DNA from 3 places in the Solibacillus silvestris genome. Region 3 is predicted to be linked to each of the others. Evidence: riboswitches for the same ligand, from Rfam matches in the RefSeq annotation. Region 3 holds a riboswitch; each other region holds the start of a gene.

Region 1 (11,248 bases), on a different contig from region 3:
TCAAAGCTGGATATGGAGCAAAACGCATTGAAAGAAAAACAATATGCGCTCCAACAGCTAAATGTCGAATTTTCACTGCTGCATGAATATGAGCAGCAACTATTTACATTGGCAAACCAATTATCATTGCAAAAACAGCAGCAAACTATGCTCTTATCCGAAAAGCAAAAGATGGAGCAGCTTTTGCAAAATAAAGATGTGCTTCAAGAACGCATTGAAAAAGGGCAAAAATATATGATGGATATCGATAACCAATTTGCCCAGGAAAAAGGGAAGCTCGAGCAAAGCGAAAAATCTTTGCTGCCTCAATTTTCAACAGTGCAACAAGTAACAGAAGCGCTAGCGGGTCAGCAATTAAAGCATCGCCAATTAAAAGACGCGATCCAAAAGGCTGTGGAAGACTTGCAAAAAAAACAGTTGGTCGAAAAATCCTGCGAAGTTAACCGCCTCCATGCGACAAATCATTTATCGGAAAAACAGCAGGAATATGTATTAGCTCAAGCCGCATTCGAAACAGCAATGCAACAACAGGGCTTTCAATTGGAAACATATAAAAATGCGTTGCTGCCTTTAAATATTCAACAACAAATTCAGGATGCAATGGATGCCTATAAGCAAAATGTGCACACATTAACCGTACAAATTGCCGAGGAACAGCAACTGCTGGAAGGAAAAGAACTTGCGGATTTGACGGCTTGGGAGCATCAAATTTCAACATTGAACGAACAAGTGGAAGCACATTATTCTGAAGTGAAATTAAAACAATCGTACGCGGAACAATGTAAAACAACATTGGATAATCTTGAAAAAACAGCACAGCAAATAGAAGACTATAAAATAAAACTTATGCAAGTCGAACATATTTATGACTTGATTCGAGGACAAAACGAGGCGAAGATTTCCTTTGAGCGATTCGCGCAAATAGGCTACTTGGAAAAGGTGACGCATGCTGCAAATGAAAGGCTTCGTCTCCTGTCGAATGGTCAGTATTTCCTGAAATCAACAGGACGGAAAGAAGGAAATGCACAAAGTGGGCTAAGCATTGATGTATATGATAGCCATACAGGGCAAACACGCGATGTAAAAACATTATCCGGCGGCGAAAAATTCAATGCATCGCTCTCGCTTGCTTTAGGGATGGCTGACGTCATTCAAAGTGTGCAAGGAAGCGTGCATATTGATACGATGTTCATCGATGAAGGGTTCGGTACATTGGATGAGGAAGCACTGCGCCGGGCAATCGATATATTGATTGATCTCCAGCAATCAGGCCGTCTCATCGGTGTAATATCGCATGTGGCCGAACTAAAAGCAGCGATACCGGCAATTTTGCAAGTGCAAAAGCTTAAAGAAGGACATAGTAAAACAGAGATCATTATAAAATGAAAATAGCGGTTCGACGGCCAAGGAGGGTTGTCGAACCGCTATTATTAACGTTTCGGAGTTCGTCGTGTGCTCGTAGGTTGCGGGACCGATTTTTTATCGATCATTTTTTTTATGATGGGATACACGATTGGTCCATATTTGATTGCTGTTTTAATGAATTTATTTAGTTTCACAAATAACACTCCTTAACGAATGACATTTCGTACAAAAAATATACCCAAATATTAGGCATAGATAAACATTACCGTAAAACTTTAATTGCCTGGACTAAATTCCAAATTGCCGCTGCAAAGAAAATAATGACTAATAATACAAAGCCTATAAAGTATGTGCTTACAAAAAAGTCGTGCGCTGTAAAAGTATCATTCCAAGAAAGCGCTGAGGCGAAAAAGTAAATCATATATATAATGCCAAGTGCAATCGGGATGAATTGTGTAATACATGCCTTTTGGGAGTTGCTTTTAACAAATTCATCTTTTGAAACAAAAAATATAATTAACGGCAAAATAAATGGCGCAAAATAAAAACTCAAATAGCTTATTGCACTTAAACCTTTTGATTGGTCCATCATTTTTCCCTCCTCTATACATATACATTTACATATACGTGACATCCGCAAATTTAGTTTCAAAATAATAGCGGTTGATAATTATGGAAATATTCGATACAATGAGCTTGTTCAAACAATAAATACTTAGATGTACCACAAGGGGGGCCGAGTAAGTCGGCTGAGATTGTGCACGTGATTGCACTGACTCTTTGAACCTGTAAGTTAAAACTTGCGTAGGGATGTGGATAGAAACCGACTGTTCAAACGATAGTCAGGCTTTTGTCCTGATTATCGTTTTTTTTATGTTTTCTATTCCTTCTTCACTTCTGTTACATCGGAAAAAAGAAAGGGGCATTGTTATGGACAAGAAAAAAATTATTGATGATGGTGGAAATAGCGATTTTCGCTGCCATCGGACTCGTGTTGGACCAAATATCTTTTAAAATGTGGGCACAAGGTGGATCGATCAGCTTTGTAATGATTCCGATTATTTTAATGGCGATTCGTTGGGGATTGACAGCAGGCCTTGCCACAGGATTACTTATCGGAGTTATGCAAATGATGTTCGGTGCATATATTGTGCATTGGCTTCAAGCAATTCTCGATTATGGCCTGGCATTTACGGTTGTAGGCTTGGCTGCTCTTGTAAGAAAACCTTTATTGCAAGCATCCCTATCGCTTAATAAAGGAAAAATGACGCTATATATTATAATAGGAGCGTTGATAGGCGGCTCATTACGCTTTGTCTCACATTTGCTGGCAGGTGTTATTTTCTTTAAAGAATATGCGGGCGATGAAAATGTATGGACATATTCGATTATTTATAATAGTTCCTACATGCTTCCTGCAACTGTAATTACGGCTATTATTGCTGTCTTATTATTCACATCAGCACCGCGCTTATTGCAAAAGGTGCAGCAAGTTTAAATAAAATCAAAAGGTTTGTAGTGGAGTCATATCGCTGCAAACCTATTTCTTTTTTGTTGGGGAACTCTAATTTTTCAAGAAAATATACATAAAAAAGGTTCATCACCATAACATGGGGTTGATTTCCATTGCGGGTCGGACGCTTTCGTCGCAAAATAAATTTTGCTGTTCCCGCTGGAAGCTTGCTTGTGACTGTCGCTAATGCTTTCGTCACAGAGAAAATCTTGTAGCGAAAGGCGCTAGCCGTCAGCTGGTGTTTTTACAGTGCGAAAGGTGAAACCGTCAGCACGAACACTCGCCTCCCCTCCATTCCAATCAACTCGCCTTGGCATGAAGTTTTGTCATCCCCAACTTTTGATGAAGAGCCATAAAAAAGAATCCCTGTTTATTTTTGACAGCAAATTTACTTTTAATACCGATTCAATAAGCAATAATTTATCCTTCAAAATTATCGGTCATTTCTGTACGGAATGTTATTATTTAAAAAAACGTTGAACACTTACAACCGATTTTAAGTATGCTATAGTTAAGGGTAGACATTGTTTAAGAGGAAGGAAGTTACACATGATTGTTACAAATCAAGAAGAAATTCAAGCGTTTAAAAAAATCGGACGTATTTGTGCTGAAATTCGTGAGGCAATGAAAGCTGCGACAGCACCTGGCGTGACAACGAAAGAATTAGATGAAATTGCAGGGCGCATGTTTGCTGAGGCAGGCGCTATTTCAGGTCCGAAAGGCGAGTATGATTTTCCAGGCTATACATGCATTTCAGTGAATCATGAAGTTGCACACGGTATCCCAGGTAATAAAGCCATTCAAGAAGGCGATATCGTAAACATAGATGTTTCAGGCTCGTTGGATGGGTATTTTGCAGATACGGGAATTTCTTTTGTCGTTGGAGAAGGCTATGAAGAGAAGGAAAAACTTTGTACAGTAGCAAAATCAGCATTTGACCGTGCGATGACAAAAGTTAAAGCAGGTTCGAAGCTCAACCAAATCGGGAAAGCGGTGGAGCGTGAAGCACGTGATCACGGGTTGACGGTAATTATGAATTTAACAGGACACGGATTAGGCAAATCATTGCATGAAGAGCCAAACCACGTATTAAACTATTACGACGCTTGGGACACGACAATCATGAAAGAAGGCATGGTGTTGGCAGTAGAGCCATTCATTTCAGCTAAGGCTGAACATATCGTGGAATCGGGTGATGGCTGGACATTCGTAACACCAGATAAATCGTTGGTTGCCCAAATTGAACATTCCATTATCGTAACGAAAGACAAACCGATTATTTTAACAACTTTAGAAGACTGATTATAAAAATGCTGTGTAAAAGCTCAATTTGGCTTTTTGCACAGCTTTTTCTTATCCGGTTTTATAGTTCTATAAAAACTATGATTCAACATAAAATAATCAAATGATTCAAATAAATTAAAGCAACAATTACCATTTACATACACTTTCAAGTAAAATATATGTAATGATACGGAATAGAGGAGGCAGCTAAAATGAAGAAGCTTAAAAACTTGGATTTAACACTGGAAATGGATAAGAAAATGTATAAAAAGAAATTGAAAGTTCTGCAATATGAAATGCTTAATGCACAGCAATTTTTATTCAATAATAAAATTGGCCTTATTATTGCATTTGAGGGAATGGACGCAGCGGGCAAAGGGGGAGCCATTAAGCGTTTAACTGAGCGCATTGATCCACGCGGATTGATCGTAACGCCAATTTCCGCACCACAGCCCCATGAAATGCGCTATCATTACATGCACCGTTTTTGGAGAAAGCTGCCGCAGCACGGACAGATTGCTATATTTGACCGTTCTTGGTATGGTCGCGTATTAGTAGAACGCATTGAGGGCTTTGCGGAAGAACATGAATGGAAGCGTGCCTACAACGAAATTAATGACTTTGAAAAGCAATTAACAGATGAAGACTATATTATGATCAAATTTTGGATACATATCGATGCAGATGAACAGCTAAAACGCTTTAATGACCGTGCAGCAGACCCATATAAATCATGGAAATTGACTGACGAAGATTGGAGAAACCGGGAAAAATTCAGTTTATACAGTGAAGCAGCAGATGAGATGTTCGCTAAAACCGATACAGAAAACGCGCCTTGGTGTTTAATCCCGGGCAACGATAAATTGTATGCGCGCGTTCAAGTTTTAAAGGAAGTTATTTCCCATATTGAGAAAGAGGCAGCAAGACGCGGATTACAGCTGACAAATGTTTTCGAAGAACAGAAGGAAGTAGCGGCAGATGTAGAGCTGACAGAATTCATAGAAATACAGCCAAAGCCAAAAAAATCAAAAAAGAAAAAGTCAAAATAAATGACAAGCGAGCTTTGTAATGAAATGTAGGTGAGACATATGAGAAGCTTACTCAAGCTATTTCAAAAAAAGGAGGGTCCAATGGTTCAACTTATTGGGCAAAAATGTTCGTTGCGTACTTTTACCCCGTCGGATGCAAAGGCATTGGCAAAATTACTTGGGGACAATAAGCTCTATTGGTCAACATATGAACCATTACACCGAGAAGAATTTTATACAGAAGAGGCACAGTATAAAAAAATATTGGAGAGCTTGCATCTACTCCAGTCAAATCGGGAGTTTTCCTTTGGGGTTTTTCACAATGATACAGGCCAGTTAATCGGACATATTTCCCTTTATTCGATAAAGCGTTTGCCGTATTCGAGCGGATTTATCGGCTATTCAATGGATCAAGGTTTCATCGGCCGGGGGATTGTAACAGAGGCGGTTCATCTAGTGATGGAGTTTGCGTTTCTAACTATAAATATTCACCGTATCGAAGCATATGTAGCCCCTCAAAATAAAGCATCAATCCGCGTATTGGAAAAGTCAGGCTTTACGAGAGAGGGCTTGCTGCGGGAGCTGTTATTTATAAACGGGAAATGGGTTGACCATTATATGTACGCCATTTTGCAGCGGGATTTCAAAAATGTTTAATTTCTTTATGTGTAAAGTGTACGGAAACTTACGCGAAAGATATTAAAGCTTGGGTGGATTTCCAAAGTTAATATGGGAATATAATCAAATTAAAAAAAGCTATAGTGCTCATTCCACAGTCATTTGAGTGAGCACCATAGCTTATTATTCTTTACTGTCGATATTTCCGTCTGTCAGTAAATCCAGCTTTCCTGTTTGAGGATCAATGACAAGCCCATGCACAGGAACTCCATTTGGCATTAACGGGTGGCTTCTTACTAAGTCGACACTTTTCAAGACGCTTGTTTTAATATCCCCAAATCCACGCAGCCATTCCTTCAAATCTACACGCGCATAGTTAATAATGTCGAGTGTTTCCTGGGTAACCCCGCGTTCAAGCATATGACCAATCATTACATTTGGATCAACTGCACTCATTCCGCAATCATAATGACCGATAATATAAACTTCATCCGCTTTTAATTCATAAACAGCTACAAGCAAACTACGCATAATTCCACCGAATGGGTGATTCACGATTGCGCCAGCACTTTTTACAACTTTGACGTCACCATTGCGCAAGTTCATTGCTTTTGGTAATAATTCTACTAAACGTGTGTCCATACAAGATAAAACAACAATTTTTTTATCAGGATATTTCGTTGTAGCATATTCTTCATATTGCTTTTCAGCTACGAATTTTTCATTATATTCTAAAATTGTTTGTAATGCAGACATGTGCTGTTCATACCCCTTTCGTTTCTTTATATATTTTAAAATATTATTTAGATAATTTAAACAAATCCGTCCGATTTAAGTTAAATATTAATTAAATAGAGAGAAGCGCAACAAAAAACAACCGCCGAATTGAGCGGTTGTGAAAAATTTTAATGATGGTGGTGACCATCCAATGATTTTTCGTTTGGCGCAAATGCGCTGGCTTTTGAATCTATTACAACAGAATCATGAGATTGCAATCCGATACGCAAGTATACGATGAACAATACTAAACATACAAGGATAACAACCGAGTATCCTAATACTACTGCATAGTAGTCGGATAAAAATGGATGACGGTGATCAAACATCATAAAAACTCCCCTCTATTTAATAATAAGAATCATTAACCAATTATAACCTAATAAATTGGAACATTGTAGGGTAATTTATGCATTTATTATAGAATAAATTGTAAATATGGCGACATCTTGAAAATTATATTTCACTATAATAGGGTGTTCCTTCATAAAGCGGCTCTTCATGTCACTAATAATCATTTCGGAAATCAACAATCGTAAAAGCGAGCAGTATTTCAAAAATAGTGACAATGACTGCAGCTGAAACAACGGGAAAAACTATCCCTTAAAATGCCCAGTTGCCATTTCGGAATACTGGCTCGGCTTGGCCATCTGCTGTAATTCCATCAATATTCATCTCTGCAGAACCAATCATAAAATCGACATGTGTAATGCTTTCATTTAAACCATGCTTGCTTAGCTCTTCCCGTGACATCGTTTTCCCGCCTTCTACGCAAAACGCATAAGCACTGCCGATCGCTAAGTGGTTCGAAGCGTTTTCGTCGAATAATGTATTGAAAAATAGAATATTCGATTGTGAAATAGGTGATTGGAATGGTACAAGAGCTACTTCGCCTAAGTAATGGGAGCCTTCATCTGTTGCGATAAGGTTTTTCAATACTTCTTCTCCTCGTTCTGCCTCTACATCCGTAATACGTCCATTTTCAAATGTGATTTTGAAGTTGTCGATAATATTGCCGCCATAGCTTAGTGGCTTTGTACTAGATACATACCCGTTTACACCATCTTTATGCGGTACTGTGAAAACTTCCTCAGTCGGCATATTGGCCATAAACTCGTCGCCTTTTTCGTTGACACTGCCAGCCCCGCACCATAAATGCCCTTTTGGAAGCTCGATTGTCAAGTCCGTTCCTGGAGCTGTATAGTGCAGTTTAGTGTAGCTTTTGCTATTCAAGTAATCAACCTTTTCATGCAAGCTGTCATTATGCTGTGCCCAAGCTTCGACAGGGTTGTCCAAATCGGCACGTGTTGCTTTAAAAATAGCATCCCACAATGCGTCAACTTGCTCTGCTTCCGGTAAATCGGGAAATACCTTTTTTGCCCATTGCTTTGAAGGTGCTGCAATAACTGTCCAGCTGATTTTATCTGACTGTACATATTGTCGATATTTGTTAAGTGCAGTGCCCGCTGCTTTTTGGAATGAAGCAATCCGTTTTGAATCAATGCCTGAAAGTAGGTCCGGGCTTTGTGAAACGATGCTCATAAATGCGGCGCCTTGTTCAGCAAGCCATTCACGCTCCTGCACTTTCCAAGGAGGGAAGAAATCGAAAGAATCCTCTTGCGCCAACTCGTAGCGGGTGCGTGTAATTTGGTCATCCGTATAATCTACGAAAACTTGCTTTGCGCCAGCTTCATAGGCGATTTTTGTTACAATTTGAACAAATGGTGCCGAATCGATGGAAGCTGCGATGTATAAATACTGATTCGGCCGGATATTGACACCGATTTTTACTGCTAATTCTGCGTATTTTGTTAATTTTCCTTCGAACATAGAATTCATTTGAATCATTCCTCCGATAATAGTCTATAAAAGTTGGTTATTTTTGATACATTATAATCAAAAACATAGAAAAGAATAGAAAAATCGAATAATGCATCGAAAAATAAAAAAAATGCCTTTATATTAGTGTATAGGAAGTTAATAAAAAGATAAATATACCGAAATAAAAAAAGACATAGTAATATTGGAGGTACTACATATGGATATTTCATCGGTTGTTGGGATAATTATCGCCTTTTTCGCCCTTTTATTAGGGATGTTTATGAAAGGCGTAACACCCGACGCATTATTGAACCCTGCAGCTATTTTAATTATTATTTTTGGTACGATAGCAGCGGTTACAATCGCATTCCCAATGAAGGAATTAAAAAGAATTCCGAAACTTTTCAAAATTTTATTTACAGAAACAAAACTGGCAAGTGATATTGACCTAATTAAAATGTTTTCACAATGGGCTGATTTGGCGCGCCGCGAAGGATTGCTGGCATTAGAAAGCAAAGCAGCAGAAGTTGAAGATCCTTTCTTAAAAAATGGTCTGACACTTGCAATTGATGGTCAAAATGCGGACTATATTCGCGATGTATTGACAGAGGAAGTAGAAGCGATGGAAGACCGTCATGCAAGTGGAGCCGGAATTTTCACTCAGGCCGGTACATATGCACCAACACTCGGGGTATTAGGCGCAGTAGTAGGTCTTATTGCCGCATTAAAAGATATGACAGATATCGACAAATTAGGTGTTGCCATCTCAGCGGCATTCGTTGCGACATTGCTAGGTATCTTTACAGGCTATGTGCTGTGGCATCCATTTGCCAATAAGTTAAAACGTAAATCTTCCGTAGAAGTAAAGCAAAAGCAAATGATGATTGAAGGTATTTTATCAGTACTTGAAGGTGAAGCCCCTCGTGTAATCGAGCAAAAGCTAGCTTCATATTTAACGATGGAAGAACGTAAGCAAATTACGGAAAGCGGGGCGGGTGGCCTTGGCAAAGAAGCATAAGAAACATAAGAAGCATGAGGAACATGTCGACGAATCGTGGTTGGTTCCTTATGCGGATATTTTAACTTTATTATTAGCATTATTCATTGTTCTTTTTGCATCAAGCTCTGTGGATGAAAAGAAATTACAGCAAATGTCCGCTGTGTTCAATGAAATATTCACAAGCGGCACGGGCGTAATGGACAATCCAGCCGTTGTTCAAACACCAAATGGCTCTACATCAAATATTCAGTCAGGTGTTTCGAAATATATGGAAGATCAGGAGCGCCTTCAAGAAACGCAAAATCGTGTGGACGAATTTATTGCGATTAATGAGCTGGAAAATCAATTCGAAACAAAGATGACAGATGAAGGATTATTAATTACGATTCGTGATAGCATTTTATTCGATATGGGACGTGCGGAAGTAAAAGCGGAATATGCGACGATTGCCGATGAGCTATCTCAATTACTATTATTTGATCCGCCGCGTAATATTGTAATTACAGGTCATACAGATAATGTCCCAATCAATACTTCTGAATTTGATTCAAACTGGGATTTATCTGTTATGCGTGCTGTGAACTTTATGAAAGAAGTTGTTGCAGGGAATGAAGAACTCGATTCGAAATATTTTAGTGTGAAAGGTTTCGGAGAATTTAGCCCGATTGCGACAAATGATACAGAAGAAGGGCGAGCGAAAAATCGCCGTGTTGAAGTTCTTGTTCAACCTCGTGTAGCAGAAAATGGAGATATTATAGTAGAGTAGCGTAAAGGCTGTTTGGAAAGCAAAAATTTCCGAACAGCCTTTTGTGATAGTTAAAAAGCATATCGATAGGCTATTCAATATAAATAAAACAAGTGTGGATAATTGTTTTAAATTATTAGGAGTGGGCGATTGTTTTTCTTCACTTATATTAACTGTTTTTTTTAACATACTAAAAGATGGTTGAAAATTGATGTACAGAAATTTTTTTGACATTTTACAAACAAAAGTTTATAATTATAAACAAATGTTTGGTTTGAGGTGAGAGAGTTGAATGAGAAAGAAAAATTAATTTTTCAATTGATCAAAAAAAATCCCTATTTATCACAGCAGGAAATGGCGGAGCAATTGGGGATGTCGAGGCCAGCGCTTGCAAACATCATCTCATCACTTATTAAACGTGGAGAAATTTTAGGCCGAGCGTATGTCCTGCCAGAAAAAAATCAAATAATCGCAATTGGCGGTGCAAACGTTGATCGTAAGTTCACGATTGAGCAAGATGCACAGCTAGGAACCTCCAATCCTGCCACTGTTACAGAAGCAGTAGGGGGAGTGGCGCGCAACATCGCGGAAAACCTAGGATGTTTAGGCAACCATGTTTCACTGATTACCGTAATGGGTGAAGATCATGATAGTGCATTTATCGAACATAATTGCAGGAATTTAGTGAATTTGGATTTAGTGGAGAAGTTAAAGGGCTATAATACAGGGTCATATACAGCAGTACTCAATCGTGAAGGCGAACTAGTCATCTCGATGGCCAATATGGCGATTTACGATCAATTATTGCCGGCAGTTTTAAAAAAGCATGAATCGATATTGCAAAATGCCAGCTGTATAGTAATTGATTTGAACAGTCCGTTGGAGACTGTGGAATATGTCAGGATGTTCGCAACAGAGCGTAATATTCCATTGGCGATTATCCCTGTTTCTTCGCCTAAAATGAAAAATATGCCACAGGATCTGCACGGTGTCCATTACTTCATTTGCAATCGCGATGAAGCGGAGACTTATTTAAATATGAAGTTGGAAACATATGAACATTATGAAGAAGCTGTCCATACTATGTTGCAAAAAGG
Region 2 (8,948 bases), on a different contig from region 3:
TTTGTGGCATAAAGCCCACATCACCTGGGGCTGCTAGACGATTATGAATCACAATACGCCCTTCATTTGGCGTGAGTAGCCCGGTTATCAATTTAAAAATCGTGCTTTTTCCTGTACCACTTCTGCCGATGATTGATACGAATTCCCCCTGTTTAATTTCCATATTTAATTTAGAGATTACAGGTGAGGCATGTTCCTCAATAACATAGGTCACATTTTGTAAGCTAACTACCATTTCTTTATCACCTTCTCAAACAAACTAAATCGGCCAATCCTGTATGTGATAGTTCATATCCCAGAATAAATACTCGTACTTTGACGTAATTTGGAAATGCTTTTCTAATTGGACTAGCTCTCGTTCTGGTTTTCCCTCTGCTAATTCGTTCATCACGTCAATCAACCATTTTGCACCGTTGCCGAATTCCTCTGAATCGTATGTTTCTATCCACTTGGCATAAGGATTATTCGATAAATCGTGTCCATACTGCGCCCTTAGCAGCTTGCCAATCTCCCAATAATCCCATGCACAAGGTAAGAGGCAGGCTACTACATCCGCTAAGCTACCACTTTGCGCAGCATTTAACATATAATTCGTATACGCTAAATTTGCAGGGGTTGGTTTTGTTTCCTCCAATTCTTCTGACGTAATTCCAAATTCAGCTGCAAATTGGCGATGTAGCTTCATTTCAAAATGAAGCGTGTCGTTTAGTATCGCAGCAAATTTCCCCATCATATCGAGATTTGTAGATTTGACAGATGCAATGGCAAATAGCTTCGCGTAATCAATTAAATACACATAATCTTGCTTCATGTATTGGATAAACTTTTCCTTATCCAATGTCCCTTTACCAAGTTCCTGTACAAATGGGTGGCTATGATTTGCCTCCCAAATAGGTTGTACATTTCTAAAAAGTCGGTCTGTAAATTTTTCTGTTTTCACTTTCATTTCTAGTTCCTCCTTTTTTATAACAAGCACTTTCCTGAAAAATAAAAAAACCACTTCCTTAAATAGGAAATGGTTTCGTTGCATAAGTTGTATACACATACAATCGAAACTACTTCCCTACGCTAGTCCTAACTAGATCCGGTTCAAAGGGTTCTTCTCAGCCAATGGCGCCCCTAGAGTTTAATTACATATTTAATTTTTCTTATTTGAAAACACAATTCATGGAAAATGATGTTTTTCTCTTATGGTAATTACAGTGAACTGATTATACCTTTCTTGTCCATAAAAATTAAAACCCCACTCTTTTTAGAGAGCGGGGGAATGTACACGTATCTATCCTATCAACATGCCTCACTTCCCTACGCTAGTCCTAACTAGATCCGGTTCAAAGGGTTCTTCTCAGCCAATGGGCGCCCCTAGTGCTATTATTTATATTATTTATATTATTTACATCATAACATGTATTATAGTTTGCGCAAGTGATTCTGAGTAAATCATACATTTTTATCCAACCTTTTTCCATCACTCGCCTTTTCTTAAGGCCCTCGGTGGTACTCATTGTACACATCTCTTTTCGAAAGACCGCGCAATTTAGCGACTTCCTTGATTGCTTCCTTTGAATTAGTATTCATTTCTTCCATTGTATAATCCACATGCTGCTGTAATGTCATCGAGGACCAGTCAAAAGCTTCTTCTTCTACATCACCTAACTGATTACCTTCAAGTATAATACAAAATTCGCCACGGATTTCATTTTCAGCTGTCCAGTTGATTGCCTTTTCTACTGTTCCGCGTAAAAATTCTTCAAATTTTTTTGTTAATTCCCGTGCTAATGTAATTTTACGATCACCTAATACAAGCTGTAGATCTTTTAATGTGTCCTTAAGACGGTGTGGTGCCTCGTAAAATACAAGCGTTTCCTCGCGCTTCGCCAATTTTCCAAGCTGCTCACGGCGTTCCTTTTTATTTCGCTTTAAAAAACCAAAGAAATAAAATGGCTGTGGGTTTAAGCCAGAAGCAATCAGAGCGGTTAATGCTGCATTGGCTCCCGGAACCGGCACAACCGCAAAATCTTCTGCAATTGCTTTTACGACAATATCCGCGCCCGGATCCGAAATACATGGCAAACCTGCATCACTTACTAAGGCAATCGATTTCCCCTCCCGTAAATAGCCAAGCAACTTCTCCCCGCCAACTTCAATATTATGTTCATGATAACTGATTAGCGGTGTTTGTATATCGAAATAATTGCACAGCTTTTTCGTATTGCGCGTATCTTCCGCAGCAATAATATCCACTTCTTTTAAAATACGCAGTGCACGCAGTGTCATATCTTCTAAATTGCCAATCGGTGTAGCTACTAAGTACAGGCAGCTTCCTTGCTCATGCTGGCTACTTTTCTGTGATTTCATATGCAGCACTCCTTATATACTCAATTTTTTTTGTGCGATTCAATTGTTTAAATGCATATTCCGCGGACATCGCCTGTTGCTTTGTTTCAAAAGTTTCAAAGTAAATGCATTTTACGGGACCTCTTGCTCTTGTATACTTTGCGCCTTTTCCTGCATTATGTGTCGCAATGCGCTTTTCCAAATTATTCGTATAGCCTGCATAAAACGTTGCATCACTGCATTCCAGCACATAAAAGTAATGTTTAGTTTCCTTCTCCATATAAAAGTGCCCTCACTTCTGGCGTATATTCATTGTTATCCTCATATACGTACAATGGAGGCAATATTTTCAAATCCGGCTTGCCATCTTTAATCGCCTCAATCAACAGCGTATTTGCTTCTTTTCCCCGTTTCGGATACACAAACTGAATGCGCTTTGGTTCCAAGCGATTCGCTCGCATTGCACTTACAATATCCAAAAGTCTTCCTGGCCGATGCACAAATGCCGTCTTTCCTCCCTGTTTTAATAAACGGCTTGCTGCTTCTATCGCCTCATCAAGTGTTAAATATAGTTCATGCCTTGCAATGGCATAATGTTCACTCGTATTTTTTTCACTTAATTCATGCGCTAAAAAGTAAGGAGGATTGCATGTAACCACATCGTATTTTTCGATACCTAATGTTTTAGGTGCATCTTTGACATCACCAAGCTGCATGTCAATTTGTTGCGATAAATTATTGTACACAATACTGCGTGTTGCCATGTCATGCAGTCTCGGCTGTATTTCCACACCTGTAATCTTTGCGTTCGTTCGGGCACTCAAAAATAGTGGAATAACCCCATTTCCTGAACAAAGATCTACAATATGTCCTCTATTTTTCGGAATTTGCACGAAGCGCGCTAATAATACTGCATCTAGAGAAAAAGAGAAAACAGATGGGCTTTGAATAATTCGTAAATCTTCCGCAAGTAAATAATCCAGCCGCTCATCATCCTTTAACAATTGTTCCACTACGTAATCCTCCACATATTTACTATTCCAATAAACCCTCATGCTAAACAAAAGACTGATATCTACTTTTGCAGATTCAGCCTTTTCCTTTAACCATTTTGTTTATTTAAAAATGATAGACAGAACAAACAATCTTCACCTTTGCGAGAGCTGCCGAAATGCACATGGCACACATGGAAACCTTCGTTATAAAGCCTTGCCAAATTATCATAGCCTTCGCCAATATCTACAGATTCCTTTTTCAGCTCTTCCGCTTGTTTACCTGTATTAGCTTCGCTCGCTAATAATTCTTCTAAACGCGTACGTAGGTGAAGGTTTTCTGTTTGAAGCGTCTGATGCTCCTCCATCATATGTGCAACAAATTGCTTAAGTGCACTAAATTGTTGCTGCATTGATTCAAGCTGTTGTTCGAACTCCATAACAGTATCTAAAAAATTACGGTCCTTCACTCAAGCCACCCCATTAATTTCTATCTATATCAAATTTTTCTCATATTGTATGAGCTCTTCAAGCGTATATTCAACCATACGCTCTTGCTTCGTCAAATATACTTGGATAAGCCGCTCCAACACATTTAATCCGACGACTTTACCTTCTCCTTCTGGTGTCATAGATAGATCACCGATGTCCGGCATACCTTCTTTTGCAATTTCATAATCATCATTTTCATATTTCAAGCAACACATTAAACGCCCGCATAGCCCTGAAATTTTTGTCGGATTTAGCGACAAGTTTTGATCCTTCGCCATTTTAATCGACACAGGCTCAAAATCGCCCAAAAATGTCGAACAGCAAAGCATTCTACCACAAGGTCCGATTCCTCCAAGCAATTTTGCTTCATCACGAACCCCTATTTGACGAAGTTCGATACGTGTACGGAAAACGCTCGCTAAATCTTTTACTAATTCCCGGAAATCGACACGCCCTTCTGCTGTAAAATAGAAAATGATTTTATTGCGATCAAATGTATATTCTACATCGACAAGCTTCATATCCAGCGAATGCTCGATTATTTTCGTATTCGCTAATTCAAATGCGCGCTTTGACTCGATTGTGTTTTCTTCCACTTGGAAACGATCACGCTCATCGGCCGGGCGAACAACTTGCTTTAATGGTAAAACAACGTCATTTTCCCCGACTTGACGCATTGGCACAACTACTTTGCCATACTCGATACCGCGTGCAGTTTCTACGATGACATATTCTCCAACTTCCAAAATATATGCTGCTGGATCAAAATAATATATTTTACCCGCTTTTTTAAAGCGAACTCCGACTACATTATACAAATGTATACCCCTCCTGAAGATTCAGCATTAGCTGTTCCATCAATAACGTACGATTCATATTACGATTTAAATTTGTACGGGCATGCAATATAGACTGCATTTGGCGAGACAATTTTTCATATGTCAAGACGAGCGCCATCTCATTAAATCGTTGATACATATCGGGATACGTGCACGTTGCTTGTTGATTTGCTTTAATCGCTACAATATCACGATACGCAAACAATAACAAATCGAGTGCTAGCTCCATCTCTTCCTTTTCCTTAAATAATGGTAGCCATTCGTCATGAATAAATAATAATGCTTCATGAACATTTTGATGAACGATCTCTACTAATTTTAACACTGTTTTTCGTGCAAGTACAAACTGCTCATCATTTGCAAGTGCAAAAGCTGTATCTATATCATTTGTTACCATGCTAGCCGTAGCTGCCATTGAATTTGTAACACGTTGCTCTACAAGTTTTTCCAGCAATGCAGTACGCGGTGCTTTTGCAAATTTAATATGCTGGCAACGCGAACGGATCGTCGGGATAATGGACTGGATTTGCTCCGTTAATAAAATTGCTACAACTTGTCCATCTGGCTCTTCCAAAAATTTCAAGAGCATATTTGCCGATGCAGCATTTAATTTATCTGCATGATGAAGCACATAAACTTTCTTGCCTTCCTCCACGCCTGTCATCTTCATTTCAGCAACTAAATCCCGTACTTGGTCAATTTTAATAAATTGCCCATCCGGCTCCACTTGCCAAATATTCGGATGATTTCCCGATTGAACACGTCTGCAATTTCGACATGTTTCACATGGAACATTTTTTGACAAATTTCCGCAAAGGAGAAGTTTCATAAAAAAAGAGACGACATCTCGTTTGCCTGTACCTTTTTCACCTTCAAAAATATAGGCATGTGCTAAACGATTTTTTTCTACAATTGTTTGTAATTGCTTCATCACTACGGGTTGCAGTTTAGTTAGCTCGTCTATAGTACGTGTCATTTCCTTCACCTTTTTCGTTTCTTGCTTCTATTTATTTGAAGAGTCCTATGTACAATTCAAACAATCTTCTGCTTGGAAAAAGCCCGCGTCTAGTGCACAACAAAGACACGGGCTTTTTTTACATATAAAGATTTATTAAAAGGCCTTTAATTTCGCCAATTTTCGCTAATAGCTCAATAGACTCTTTTTCTTCATTTAAAATATCTTCGGCTAATTCGACAAGCCGCTCGTCAATTGTTTCGACAATTTTTAAGCGACGCCCTTCACCAAAACGATTCCATGTATGTGATTGCTTCATCTCGAGACCATAATCAACGGCTTCCTGCAAAAAACGCTTAATAAGCATTTTAAAGCGTGCCAGCTCCCGTAAATTGCGTGAACGTGCCACCCGGTCTCCAGCTGACGAAATATCACCTAATAGTCTCGTGAGTTGCTCTGATTGCATTTTCGAGCCTTGCTTTACAACCATATCCCCAAAGCGATTCCCGTTTTGATTCGCTGGACGCAGATCATTGCGATTCGCATTTAAATTCACACGGAGATCTTGATTAATTTTCATTTACCATTCGCCTCCAAAAAGTCAATTATGCCTCGGCATAATCGCATCCGAATTCGGTTTTTTGCCCGCATCGAAAATACATGCCCGAATCCGTAATATCCGCCAGAGGTTTTAACTTCTTTCAATCTGTTGAAAGAAATTAAAAATGATGGAATTGTTCGATTGGTAAAACAAATACAATTGCTCCTCCAACTTCAACTTCCACAGGGTACGGGATATAGGAATCTGCGTTACCTCCCATTGGCGATACAGGAGCAACCATTTGCTCACGTGATCGACAGTTTTCACGAATAATGTCCAATAACTTTGGGATCAGAGAATCATCCGTGCCTATTAAAAATGTCGTGTTTCCAGATCGTAAAAATCCACCCGTACTCGCTAATTTCGTCGCACGATAGTTGTTTTTTGTTAATGCATTTGATAATCGGTTGCTATCTTGATCTTGCACTACTGCTACTACTAACTTCATCCGTACTCACCCCTCCATTGAATTGGTGCCTCTATTATATCATAAATTCAATTACGCCTCAGCGTAATTACATCCAGATTTTTTTTGAGTTAGGCATATATGCCGTGAATCAGTCAGCTGTTATCGCAGTACACGAACAGTTTTAAGCTGACTTCCCCCTGCCCATTTCCCTTTGAAAATCTGTGATATGTGCCAAAGGCTTATCTTCATTTACTTTTACCCTATTATTGGATTTAAAATCCCCCATACATCCTCGATGACTTGCTCTAAAGGCTGATCGGCATTGATTACTTTAAAACGTTCAGGATAACGTCTCATCGCCTCTTCGTATCCTTCATAAACTTTTTGATGGAACGCCAAACCCTCAACATCTAATCGATTCATTTCATCACTCCGAGTCGCATGAATACGGGCCAGCCCTTTTTCAGGGGTAATATTAAAGAAAATCGTCACATCGGGAAGACGCTTGCCTATAGCAAATTCATTAATGGCTAATACATCATCTACTCCAATTTCCCGTGCATAGCCCTGGTATGCTAATGACGAATCAATGAATCGATCACATAATACATGCCTGCCTTCTTCAAGCGCAGGCAGTACTTTTTCATAAAAATGCTGGGCACGTGCCGCTGCATACAATAATGCTTCTGTACGTTCATGCATCTCCGTATGGACTGGATCCAAAATAACCGCACGGATTTTCTCGGCTATTTCAATTCCTCCCGGCTCACGTGTCAGCAAGGCATCAATATGCCCTTCTTTCAGCCGTTCGCCGATTGCTTTTAACACACTCGTTTTTCCGGCCCCTTCCCCGCCTTCAAACGTAATAAAAAAATTCCTTTGCATTTTTATATTCTCCCTGCATCTATTTTATGACTTGTATTAATTTTTCCTGTAAACGGTGCTCCCCTTGAAACATTGCCCCAATCGCAAGCAATTCCTCCAATTGACTAAGTTTTGCTACTGTGATTTTCTCGCCCAGTACAAGTAATGGAATGCCTGGTGGATAGGGAATAATAGTAGAAGCAGCAATTCGTCCGATCGCTCGCATATATGGTAACCATTCTTTTTCCGCCAGCTCTATTTCGCCAAAGCTATATTCCGGTTTTGTAATGGCCGTCATTTCAAAATTCCTATCTTCATTCATTTCTGCATTGCCTGGCATATCTTTTAAGAGAATGAGTGCTTCTTTCATTCGAATGCGCAAGTCTGCAAATGAATAATTATCTCCGTGCTTTAATAGCGGCAATATAATAAGCACTTGATTAGCATCGGCTAATTCCACGTAAACATGCATTTTCTCCAATGCTTCTTTTAATTGGAAGCCTGTATAGCCAGGTGCCCGTATTAATAGTTTTAATGTATCATTAACTTCTACAATTTGTAATTCCGTTGATGCAGTTACCGATTCGATAAATTGCTGACGTTTTTCCATTAAATACGCATAATCCATTTCCGTGTAATTCGCAACATAACTTCTCGCATCATCAAGGGATGCCAATAATAAATATGACGGACTACTCGATTGTAGCATACGTAAATAATGGTTTACCCTTTGCTCGCTTACTAATGTTGATTTAATATGTAAAAAAGAAGCCATTGTCATCGCTGGCAATGTTTTATGCGCAGACTGTACAACAATGTCCGCACCTAAATCCAGTGCCGATGCAGGTAACTTCTCCGTCACTGTTAAATGGGCGCCATGTGCTTCATCGACAAGTACCGGAATATTGTACTTATGGCATATTTCAATTTGCTCTGCTAAGTCATTGACTGTCACCCCGTAATACGTCGGATACGTAAAAATAGCAGCTTTAGCATTTGGATAGCTCGTTACCGCCTGTTTTAATACCGCAAGTTCAATACAGCCTGCCGTTTGACTTTCTGTATGCCATTTCGGTGCAATATAGACGGGATTGACCCCAACAAGCTCAAGTGCATGAAAAATAGACTTATGCGCATTTCGCTGCACAAGCACAGTGTCCCCTTTTTGACATGTTGCATAAATCATCGCCAAATTCCCTACCGTAGAACCATTTACTAAAAAGAAACTTCGATTTGCTCCATATGCAGCAGCGAGCAACTGCTCAGCCTGTAAAATTGCTTCCTCCGGCTGATGAAAGTCATCCAACCCTGGTAATTCTGTTACATCATATGTTAATGCCCGCTTAATTTCATTTGGCAAATTTGAAAGCAGCCCATTCTTATGTCCTGGTACATGAAGAGATTGCGGTTCATTCGCTACAAATTTTTTCAATGCCTGAACGATTGGTCGATCATTTTT
Region 3 (11,248 bases):
CGCCGACTTCATGTGTCGCATCGCCCATGCCCGAATGTGAAAGCACAACAACAACATCCGCCCCTGCTGCCTTCATTTTCGGAACGACTTCTTTAACAGCTTCCACAGAATCATCTACGGTAACCTTTCCTTCCAAATTCGCTTTGTCCCACTTTAAAATTTGCGGTGGCACAATACCCGTTACGCCAATATTTATCGTCGCTTTACCGCCTTTTGAGTCAACAACCTCTTTTTCGACCATGATATATGGCTCGTACATAAGTTGTTTTGTCGCTGCATTGCGCACATTCGCGTTTACGAATGGGAAGGGCGCATCATCTGTCACTTCATCCAGAAATTCCAATCCGTAGTTGAATTCATGATTGCCGAATGTCGCAGCATCATAATCGAGCGCAATCATCGCTGCAATGGAAGGATGAACTTCCCCATCTCTCAATTTTTTGACGGATTGAATATAGGAGCCTAACGGTGTTCCTTGGATTGCATCACCATTATCAAACAGTACAGTATTCGGATTTTCCTCACGGGCTTTTTCGATGAGCAAAGCTGTTTTCGCAAGCCCTAAACTATTTGATGGTGCGTCTTTATAATAGTCGTAGTTCACAATATTTGTATGAATATCCGTCGTCCCCAAAATACGCAATGCGACTGTTGTATTCGCTTCTACCGGGCTGTATTCTTCCAGAAAGCGCTGTAGAATATTATGCATTTGCGCTTTTGTGACAAAGCTGTTCGGCCGGATTGTGGAATCTTCATATCCTGTCAATAAGCCTAGCTGCACTGCTTTCGCCATCTCTTGACGATTTCCCGCACCGATTTTATTCGCGTCCTTAAACTGATTCAATACATTTTCCGAATATGTTTTATCGTCTTGTATTCCACGTGCTGCAATTAGAAAGGCATGTGTACGTGTCAATTTTTCATCCGGTGCAAACTGTGTCGGTGTTTTCCCCTTGATCAACTTTAATTCAACTGCTTTTTCAATATAAGGCTTTAATGAATCAGGTACATCTTGAAACTTTACGGATTGGCCGGAACCAACTGGCACGCCTAATGCATCAATGACTGCCTTAACAAATTCCCCGCGCGTCATTTCCTCAGCGCTTGCAGTTGATGCTGAGGCTGCTGTCATTCCACTAGCTAAAAGCGTTAACGTTAGAGCTGAAACCGATAGTTTTTTCCACATTCATCTCACTCCCGTATTCTGAATTTTACAACAACTTTATAATACTAAATTTTCAGAATGGTAGAAAGGAGCATTTGGATACAATATGCAATTTTTTAAAATAGAACTATGTGAAACTGTAGATTTATTTACCTATTAAAATCGGCTTTTATTGGATAAATCGGAGTAATGTGCTTTTTGGATATTATAGCATTCCTACAGTTGCCGTGACGTTTTTGCTCAAACTGATGGCAGATATGACCGCGACCCCATTTGCCCCTGCCTGGCGCACAATGCTGCTGTTCATTGGCGTAATGCCGCCGATTGCAACAATTGGGAAGTGAGGATAATGCAATCTCGCTTCTTTCAATAAAGCTACTCCTGCCGGCGGTTTGGCATCTTCTTTTGTCGTCGTTTTATAAATCGGGCCAATCCCGGCATAATCCGCCCCGTTTTCCACCGCTTGCTTTAATTGTTCCAATGTATGAACAGACACGCCAATTATTTTATTTGCGGCACGCCTGCGGAAATTTTCGATATTTAAATCATCTTGCCCAACATGAATCCCGTCAGCATTCAATTGCAGTGCAAGCTCCACATCGTCATTCACTATAAACGGAACATTATACGTTTTGCACAAACTTTGGCATTGGCGGGCAAATTGGGCATACGGCTCGCCGCGCAAAGCATTTACGCCTTTTTCCCGCAGTTGAAACATTGTAATTCCCGCCTGTAATGCTTCTTCCAAAACATGAAGCGCATTCCGTTCACAATTCATCGTCCCCATAATAAAATATTTATTTAAATCAAATGACATGCACATCACACTTTCCGCGCTGCTCATGGTAAGCAAAATGATTCGTAGGGCCAGACCCATTACCGATATTTAGCGGATGGCGGATCGCTAGCTGGACAAATCTTTTCGCTTCAATAATTGCGACTTGCATCGATTTGCCTTTCGCCATTTCCGCCGTAATAGCTGCCGAAAACGTGCAGCCTGTTCCATGTGTATGCTTCGTATCCACTCGCTCTGTTTTCATTTTAAATGGTGCTTCACCTCGGATAAACACAGTATCCACAGCTTGCTTACCAGATAGATGCCCACCTTTCATGACAACACATTGCACACCCAGATCCATTAAGTATTGGGCAGCGTGCGCGATTTCTTCATCCGTCTTGATTGTTCGTCCTGTCAGTGCCTCTGCTTCCGGGATATTCGGTGTACACACTGTCGCGATCGGGAGCAATTTTTCTTTCAGCGCAATCATCGCTTGCTCCTGCAGTAGGCTTGCACCGCCTTTTGCGATCATTACCGGGTCCACAATAAGAGGGATTTCCCCCTGCTTCAGTACAGAAACGATTCCTTCAATTATTTCGGCATTGAACAGCATGCCTGTTTTAATCGCCTGTACATTAAAATCATCAAGAATCGCTTTTAGCTGTTCTTGGACAAATTCAACAGTCGTTGGATAAATCCCGTGGACACCTTTCGTATTTTGCGCGGTTAATGCAGTGATCACCGATGTGCCAAATACACGGAGCTCTTGAAATGTTTTTAAATCTGCTTGGATGCCTGCCCCTCCACCACTATCTGAACCTGCTATCGTACATGCAATCATTGATTTCCTCCCGCTGTGCTTTCTAGTTCATTTAAGAAATTTGTATGGAATGTCCCTATACTTGCATAGGAATTTGCACTTGCCTTCTTATATTCATTGAGTAATAAGACTAAATCTTCGAACGGTTTTGCACCGCATGCCAAAACGGCTGCACAAAGGGCGCTAAGCAAACAGCCGCTCCCCGTCATCTTAGTCACCTTTACATGACCACCATCCACATATTCAAGCCTTTTCCCGTCTGTTATTACATCTTGCTTTCCGGTAACAACAACGATGCACTGATATTTATTTGCCAGCTGCATGGCCGTTTCTGCAACATCTATTTCCCCTTCGCCGCTATCAACACCTTTCGATTCCCAATCTGCACCTGCGATTGCAGCCATTTCGCCCACATTGCATCTGATTATGCTAATCGTTAAAAGTTCGAGCAGCTGTTTTGCCGTTTCATAGCGAAATACAGTAGCCCCTGCCCCGACCGGATCGAGCACAACGGGGATTTGATGCGCATTTGCGCTTTGTCCTGCCAGTTTCATTGATTGAATTGCCCGGTCATTTAATGTACCCATATTAAGGAGCAGCGCATTTGCTTTTGAAGCCATTTCCGCCGCTTCCTCTATTGCATCAGCCATTACCGGGGAAGCCCCGACTGCAAGCAAGCCATTTGCCGTAAAGTTCGCCACGACATAGTTTGTTATGCAATGCACTAATGGCTGCTTTTTATTAATTTTTTGCAGGCTCATTTATATACACCCCTTGTACCCAGCCTTGCTTCGTCCACGGCATTTCCCAAAACATCCATTCGTAATAGCAGCTCTTCTTAAAATGCTCTTCCAATAGCTTTTGCTTTCTTGGCTGTTCCTTTGCATAGCGATTCAGCATGGATTTTTGTGCTTCGATATTTTGGCGCATCTCGGCGGAGGCATATAGTTCGATCCATTGTTCATAAAGCTGTACATTAGGACGTGCGTTTTTTAATCTTTGCCCGATTTCCTGATATAGCCATGGGCAAGGCAATATTGCCGCAAATGCTTCTGCTACATCCCCATTATGAACGGCATTATACATATGGCTCACATAGTTATAAGCTGCCGGCGCTGCTTCAAATTGTTCTATTTCTTCAGCTGTCACCCCTAGTTCTTTAAACGTAGTGCGATGCAATTCCAGCTCGGCTTCATGTATAAACTTCGCTGTCTGCAGGAAATAGCGGACATCCTCATCATTCGTAGCTTTTGCAGCCGCGAGCGCAAGCACTTTCGTGTAATGCTTTAAATAATACGCATCTTGCAGCATATAAAATTTGAATTTCTCCAGCGGCAAGCTTCCATCCGCAATGCCTCGCACAAAAGGATGATAAAAGCTAGCCTCCCAATAGTAATCCGTTTCTTTTCTTACTTTTTCGCAAAACTCCATTATTACTCCTCCTCTTTTTAGTGAGCGGAAGCACGAAAAGACGCCTCTAATAGTAGAGACGCCAAAAAGTGTAAATGCCACTTCTCATTGCTCCCTACGCCCGTATTAACGGTCAGGTTCCAAGGGTCAGGTTTTAACCTTCTCAACACGAATGTGTCCCCCCGCAAATCAAATGCTTAAGTATTTGCAAAAGAAAGGCTCCACGTAAAAAAATACGCGGAGCCCTAGTAAGTACATATGTATAATCTTGTACTTTGCTCCCTACGTCCGTGTTAACGGTCAGGTTCTAAGGGTCAGGTTTTAACCTTCTCAACACAGTGTGTCCCCCTGCAAATGCATTTAATTAAATCGAGTGTATCAAATTAAATTTTGCATAGCAAGCGAATGTTAGGAGAATGATGCACCGCTATTTCTTTTTCCCTGCCTCCGCAAAACTTACGCAACTTTGGCCCCGTAACGCTTTATGTTAAAATTCCCGGATAAACAAACTTCAACACAGCAATCGGTTAATCCTGTTTTTATTTCCAATTGAGGAAAAAGTGAAATCAATGAGTCGATTTCACTTTTTTATTTTCGCCACTGATTTTTCCATCGAATACTATCGGTTTTATACTTGGCACTTAGTTGGAACGAGACTTCCAAATCAGGGAACAGTTCGGATATATTACTAAAACCACTACTTCTTCACAACATGAAAATTCGCCCCGATGAGCAGCCAATTTTGCGGGAATGGCAGACCGAGCTTCCAATAGCCGACACCTCGCAAATTCAATCGTTTAACTAAATTGAATTTCGCCTGGATTGAGCGGGCGTCCTCAAACCACACGATATGCAAGCGCCCTTGCTCATCATAATAATTGAAGAATGGTGCTTGTGCGACATAGTCATATTCGATAGCCGCATTGTAGCGTTTAGCCAATTCAATCGCGCGCTGCGGGCTTAATGCCTCCGCATATTCCCCTCCTTGTACGAAAGGCAGTGTCCAATCATAGCCGTATAAGTTTTGCCCGAGCAATATTTTGCTTGCCGGAATTTCGGTTAATGCGTATTGTACCACCTGTTCGACTTGCGGCAGCGGGGAAACGGCCATTGGTGGTCCTGCAGAATATCCCCATTCGTACGTCATCAGCAATACAAAATCAACTATTTCACCATGTGCCCTGTAGTCATGTCCCGCAACCCATTCGCCCGGCTGATCGGCTCTCGTTTTTGGCGCCAGTGCAGTGGACACTGTATATCCTTCCGCATGCATCCTTTCTACCGCTCTTCGCAAAAAGTTATTATACGCTTCCCGTTGATCGCCGGATATTCGTTCAAAATCAAAATGAATATCAGATATATTGCCGACACGCTTCGCTTCCTCAATAATATTGTCAAAAAGTAAGTTTTGTACCGCTTCGCTTTGAAAAATATCACGCGCCAGCTCACTGCTGAATTGAAAATCTTCAAGATTCGTAATGACCATTGCAAGACTCGTATTATTTTGTGCCGCAATGGCTGGCAATGGAGCAACTGCCGGCATCTTCAACGTGCCATCACGCCTTGCCTCATAACTGAACAATGCTAAATAAGTTAAATATGGGTTCGCTTCACGCACTTGATTTAACAGTGCTTCACTTACTTCATCGCCTCTTGGCTCCACATACGCCAAAATTTCCGCCGATGTTTTTGATGGCGGCGGAAAAACAAGCACCGTCCCGATCATCAGCATTGAATTTGGATGAATATTATTTATTTGTGCGAGCGTTAAATAATTTATACCAAATCGCATACCAATTGACCATAAGCTATCCCCTGGCTGAACGATATAAAATTGCTGCCATACCGGGATGACCAATGCTTGCCCTACGACTAACCGGTTTGGCTCCGGGATTTGATTGGCATCCACTAAAGTTTGCACCGTTGTTCCATATGCCTGCGCAATTGTCCATAAAGATTCCCCCGACTGCACAACATGAATTTGAATTGTCCGTCCTCCTCTCTCCTATTTAATAATTTATGAGGAATGTAAAAGATACATGTATTTATTGAATAATAAATAATATGATTAACGAGAGCATCATTTTTGATTTTTTCATACAATAGATTTGAGGTGAAAAAATGCCAAGAGTAAAATACCGCGATGCCGATATCGATTTAATGGCTAGAATGATGAGGGCAGAGGCTGAAGGCGAAGGAAAGCAAGGAATGCTTTATGTTGGAAATGTTATTGTAAACCGCGTTATTGCAACTTGCCTTGACTTTAATGATGTTCGGACAATTGAGCAAGTCATTTTCCAAGTTCAAGGAAACAATTATTCTTTTGAAGCGGTTCAGAAAGGGAATATGTTTTATCAAAGAGCAAGACCTACTGAACGGAGATTGGCTAAACAGAATTTGGACTATTGGCGGGACCATCCGGCAAAATACGCGCTTTGGTATTTCAATCCAGCTGGGGAGTGCCCTCCGACATGGTATGGGCAACCATTTACCGGTCAATTTAAGCAGCATTGCTTTTACGAACCAGTAGGCGGAACATGCGATAGTGTTTATCAAGGTTAGATTTTTCAATGATCTTGCATAAAATTTAAAGAGCCTTGTTCAAATTAATGCAGCAAGGCTCGAAATATATTCTGTTGAATTTCTATAGTGCACGAATTAATCGACATGCCTTGATCCTGCAATAACTCTATGCTGAATTATTTTTTGTTTGATTGCTGATTTTTATCGTGATTCGTTTTATTGTTTTTATTTTTAAGCTTAGCATCGAACTCTTCTGCAAATTCGGCCACATTGTCTTCAGGGTTGCGATCATGGCTTGTTGTATTTTGGTGCAGTTTTTTATAGGTAGCAAAAGGATTATGTGTTCGTTCATTCATTGTCTGTTTGCTGTTTTTGCTCATATTTCATCACCTCCTACTGACTTAATGTGCTCAGGATAGGAGGTTTTATGCTTTTATCAGGCTTGTTCAATTTTTGTAATGAAAAATCGGCCAGCAGCCATATTAAGAAGGAATCATACTGAAAGGAGCATACGAATGGGCAGAGACGACAGCAAAAGTAAAGGCACGAATAAACAATCGTTACCGCAAACACCGAAAAACTTGAAAATTGCCCCAAACAAAGTAAGGGAAGAAATTGCAAGCGAGTTAACTGAGCTCCACCAGCAAGCGCAAAAAGGAAAACGGTAAATGTAGCAATATGTAAAGGGCCTTCATCACAGCATATACTGGGATGAAGGCCTGATTTACTTCAAGACAAAGGTTAGAACTGTCTCGCCTTCGCATTAATCCTCAAAATCTGGTTATGCAGAGTTACCTCTGTTTCACCTTTTATTTGAGACTTTTGATGCTTGTCGCTCGTCCAGTTATGGTGGATTTTCTTAGATTTTGGAGCTATGACACCCTTCTTATCCATTCGTTCCGCCTCCCTATGTTTAAAAGTGAATCGATACTAGTATGTCTGTTCTCGCTGCAGTTATTCCATGCAGCGATAAAAATTGATGAAATAATTAGCAAATGCAAGCATGCTGTTTCACGTATGGAATCATTGCATCCAACAATACTAAAAGTGTTAAGCAGTCATTTATGCGGGAAAGGAAGAGGAACTAATGGCGAAAAAAAGTTCAGGCACACCGAGCTGGAAACAAAATCATCCAAGCACATTATTATCCAATTCTGTTGAAAGAACAGAGCGTGCTGTTAAACAAGCAATGTCACACCCGGAGGAATTTGCGGTGGAGCATGCGTTCAATTCGATTGAACGTACCGAAAATGCGCTTTTCAATGCGGAACAGCGTCAGGAGCATTTGGATATCGTCGAGCAAAACAAAGCAAAATTATCTGAGTTAAAGCAAAACTTGAACGAAGTAGATGAAATGGTTAATGATTCGTAATAAGCAAGTTCTCCCCCGTTTAGTCCAAGCTCAAATAAACGGGGCATTTTTTTAGATCATTTATTATCTATATAGCGCAACTAAAAAAATTCCAAGCGCCTCCTCGTAAATTTCATCAAACTGACTGATTGGCAGAGGATTTGTTCCGAAGCCAAGTTCAACAGTGAAGCCTGGTCTGCGCCAATCTAGAATAAACCAGTCTTTGAAACCCGCATAGCTATCAATTGTTTGCACGGGCTCATATCCGCTGACCCGCGCAAATTCGTTTACAAGCTGTTCTGTTTCCAGCGGTTCTAGTCCTAGGAATCCCCAATATATGACTCGCCCTTGCGTATGGAATGCCAATACCCGGGCAAAATCCCTTTCCCTTGTAAGTTCAGCCATTGCAATGGATTCTGGCTCAGATAACGGGCTTTCCCCACCATAATCCTGCGGACCTGGCGTTTTCGGATTTCTTTCTCTTTCTAAATCCCATTCTGCAGGAAACTGATCATTCAAGTCGACCCCATTAATATTTGCCTTCCATCCTGAAAAATCCGTACTCCCGCCGTTCCATTCAATTACATTATTCCGGATGGTTTCATTTGCCGGTGGACCATTCAGCACTAGCTCAACCCCGTCCGGATTTACCATTGGGACAATATTTAAACTTGTCTGCATATATAATGGCAATGTAGAAAGCCCTCTTATCGGACGATTATTCGTCAGAGATAGTAAATAATCGTTTAAAAATGTCATAACAATCGGTGTTGTAATCCACTCATTCGCATGAAATGATGCATTGAAATGGACACGTTTCTGCCCCTTCCCAATCGTGAGCCCCGGAATTTCTTTGCCTAATACGGAATTTCCGACCGGCTCATCCATCAAAAAAGGATAGATGGCCAGCAATATCCGAATATCCTGAACCATCTTGCTGTATTCATAGTTTTGTTTACCATCGACCACCCTCCATGTTACACGAACAGGTAGTGTTAAGATGAGACCAACTTGCAGCACATACGGACTAAGTATCGGATTGAGCAGGAAAATCGCATCCATCGGCATATTTATCCTTTGTGCAATCGACCAGATCGTATCTCCTCGTTGAATGGTATACAGGCTTGTTACATATCCCGGGATTCTGACTTGTTCATTCGGGATAAGTACTTGTGCATTTATAGTTCGATTAGAATCAACAATCAGCTGTAAAGGAAGATTAAAAACTTTGCTGTAGTACCAAATGGAATCACCAGGTCTTACGGAAACCTCCACAAAGTTCCTCCCTTAAATAATTCATCAATAGAAAAGTATATGAAACGGATAATCTATTATTCGCATTAAAACAGTTAGTTGGCAGCACCATAGTAAATCCGCCATTCCGCTCAGAAATCCGGAAGAGAAATCACTTTTCCTAACACATGAAGCTGATCTTATTGAAAGTCTTTTTACTTTTTATACTTTTCAACACATTGAATAATGCCGACGATCAATGCGGATTGTGCGCTCATTTCATTTTTCGCTTCCTGTCACGAATGTTCAACTATGCCGCTGCCTGCCAGTTTTATATGCCGACGAAAATAAAATCATCACTATTAAGCCCATCCCTAAATAGCCCATTATTACATACAATTTGCCGATTAGCGTTGTAAAACCTATGAGGCTCACCGCAAAACCTGCCAAACAGAGCAGCATGACAACGATTTTAAATGTAAAACGGTCCGGCTTTGCAATTCGTACTGCTAATATATAAAGCGTCCCTACAGCCGTACTATAAATCATCGCAAGCAAAATAAAGGACATGATGATGCCTGCTGCCGGGTGAATTTGCTTTGCCAGTTCAAGTGTTGGCATATCGACTCCTGCAACTACATCCATTTTTGCAAAAAGCGCTATATTAATGAGCAATATTAGCAAGCCAAGAATCATGCCGCCTAACGCCCCGCCTCTTGCCGCAGCTTTTCTGTCCTTTGTCGTCCCGCCCATCACAATGAGCATAGCTGCACCCGCTGCGATGTTATATGAAACATACAATATCGCACTTGGCAGCCAATGAGAAGTTGCGGAAGGCTGATTTTTCGCTATACCATTTAACTCATTTATCGAATAATCCATTGTAAATAAAGAATAGATCAAGAGAATAAATATAATGCCCAGTAAATATGGCATTAACGCTGCCATCATTTTAATAATGCTGTCCGCATTCAACAAAAGCGTAAAAATAACGGCAAGCGCCATCAGCATGCTTCCAAATGACTGCTCGAGATTGTACATTTGGTTAAAGGTGGAGCCTGCGCCAGCCAGCATGACAATGCCAATACCGAACAACACAAAAGAAATCAATTGATCGAGCACCGGCCCCAAAAAACGTCCTCCAATATAATGGATTCCTTCTTTATGTGAAGACGTCTGCAAATCGGAGCCAATTTGGGCAAGGCTCATCCCTAAAAATGCAAAAATGATTGTTGCCGCAACACACCCGAATATGCTCAGAACACCGAAGCTTGTAAAATACTGCATAATTTCCTGCCCTGAAGCAAAGCCTGCCCCGACTACCAAACTGACAAATGCCCCCGCAATTTGAATACTCTTTTTCAATTCGCACCTTCTTTACTTCACTTTTCATCATTGTTACTTTATGTATACAAGTTGGCTAATCATGCTTTTTTAAAAAAGATCGCACCGTTTTATAATGAATTTTTGATGGTGATTTCTATTTTACAAAAAAAACCTTAACCAATAGATTTCTCGATCGGTCAAGGGATATTGCAGATGCAAAATGCTGCATTAAAATCGGAATTTAACCCGAACAGCGGCAGTCACTGTTATTATTCCTGGCTCAATCGGGGTAACAGGCTGCTCATTGCTAAGCTTAAACGCTTTGAAGGGAATCGGCGCGGCGATATTGGACTCTTCAATTATTTCTACAGGCAAACTTTGCAAGTTTACGTGCATCGTTTCTGCCAGGGACCTCGCTTTCCCAATCGCATCCATAAGAGCGTATTGAAGCGCCTGGCGGTAGTGGGCATCTGCATTCAGCGTCTTAAATTGAATAGCCGATACATGATTTGCCCCGTTTTGTATCGCTGTATCGATCACCGTACCAACTTGACGAATATCCGTTATTTCCACAGTAATCGCATTTTGCACCTCATAACCTCTTAGCACTTGTCTTCCTTCTATGAAATCATAGTTTGGAAA

Evidence for each region. Region 3 has a riboswitch for thiamine pyrophosphate ahead of tenA (thiaminase II). Riboswitches for the same ligand answer to the same signal wherever they lie in the genome.
Region 1: another riboswitch for thiamine pyrophosphate. It lies ahead of thiT (energy-coupled thiamine transporter ThiT); the one in region 3 lies ahead of tenA (thiaminase II).
Region 2: another riboswitch for thiamine pyrophosphate. It lies ahead of tenA (thiaminase II); the one in region 3 lies ahead of tenA (thiaminase II).

The regions. Positions count from the first base shown of each region.
Region 1 is NZ_JBQCJW010000016.1:23,660-34,907, forward strand. It holds gene ACTHOQ_RS11320 (AAA family ATPase) at 1-1,386, shown strand, start outside; gene yxzF (small protein YxzF) at 1,431-1,568, opposite strand; gene ACTHOQ_RS11325 (magnetosome magnetite crystal formation protein family) at 1,628-1,954, opposite strand; TPP riboswitch at 2,085-2,193, shown strand; gene thiT (energy-coupled thiamine transporter ThiT) at 2,318-2,863, shown strand; gene map (type I methionyl aminopeptidase) at 3,428-4,180, shown strand; gene ACTHOQ_RS11340 (polyphosphate kinase 2 family protein) at 4,375-5,211, shown strand; gene ACTHOQ_RS11345 (GNAT family N-acetyltransferase) at 5,293-5,847, shown strand; gene ACTHOQ_RS11350 (beta-class carbonic anhydrase) at 5,992-6,564, opposite strand; gene ACTHOQ_RS11355 (hypothetical protein) at 6,714-6,917, opposite strand; gene ACTHOQ_RS11360 (aminopeptidase) at 7,189-8,424, opposite strand; gene motA (flagellar motor stator protein MotA) at 8,624-9,424, shown strand; gene motB (flagellar motor protein MotB) at 9,408-10,172, shown strand; gene ACTHOQ_RS11375 (carbohydrate kinase) at 10,440-11,248, shown strand, end outside.
Region 2 is NZ_JBQCJW010000054.1:271-9,218, forward strand. It holds gene ACTHOQ_RS18185 (ATP-binding cassette domain-containing protein) at 1-235, opposite strand, end outside; gene tenA (thiaminase II) at 260-946, opposite strand; TPP riboswitch at 1,044-1,131, opposite strand; TPP riboswitch at 1,286-1,374, opposite strand; gene rsmI (16S rRNA (cytidine(1402)-2'-O)-methyltransferase) at 1,483-2,358, opposite strand; gene ACTHOQ_RS18200 (GIY-YIG nuclease family protein) at 2,339-2,617, opposite strand; gene ACTHOQ_RS18205 (tRNA1(Val) (adenine(37)-N6)-methyltransferase) at 2,601-3,350, opposite strand; gene yabA (DNA replication initiation control protein YabA) at 3,440-3,799, opposite strand; gene ACTHOQ_RS18215 (PSP1 domain-containing protein) at 3,824-4,639, opposite strand; gene holB (DNA polymerase III subunit delta') at 4,632-5,636, opposite strand; gene ACTHOQ_RS18225 (YaaR family protein) at 5,755-6,195, opposite strand; gene darA (cyclic di-AMP receptor DarA) at 6,335-6,664, opposite strand; gene tmk (dTMP kinase) at 6,881-7,510, opposite strand; gene ACTHOQ_RS18240 (aminotransferase class I/II-fold pyridoxal phosphate-dependent enzyme) at 7,530-8,948, opposite strand, start outside.
Region 3 is NZ_JBQCJW010000003.1:160,774-172,021, forward strand. It holds gene ACTHOQ_RS03135 (bifunctional 2',3'-cyclic-nucleotide 2'-phosphodiesterase/3'-nucleotidase) at 1-1,186, opposite strand, end outside; gene thiE (thiamine phosphate synthase) at 1,371-1,988, opposite strand; gene thiD (bifunctional hydroxymethylpyrimidine kinase/phosphomethylpyrimidine kinase) at 1,972-2,784, opposite strand; gene thiM (hydroxyethylthiazole kinase) at 2,781-3,524, opposite strand; gene tenA (thiaminase II) at 3,505-4,194, opposite strand; TPP riboswitch at 4,269-4,367, opposite strand; TPP riboswitch at 4,436-4,533, opposite strand; gene ACTHOQ_RS03160 (glycoside hydrolase family 18 protein) at 4,871-6,160, opposite strand; gene ACTHOQ_RS03165 (cell wall hydrolase) at 6,295-6,735, shown strand; gene ACTHOQ_RS03170 (hypothetical protein) at 6,873-7,076, opposite strand; gene ACTHOQ_RS03175 (YfhD family protein) at 7,212-7,364, shown strand; gene ACTHOQ_RS03180 (YpzG family protein) at 7,438-7,590, opposite strand; gene ACTHOQ_RS03185 (hypothetical protein) at 7,784-8,068, shown strand; gene ACTHOQ_RS03190 (M14 family metallopeptidase) at 8,132-9,322, opposite strand; gene ACTHOQ_RS03195 (YkvI family membrane protein) at 9,587-10,645, opposite strand; gene ACTHOQ_RS03200 (SIMPL domain-containing protein) at 10,835-11,248, opposite strand, start outside.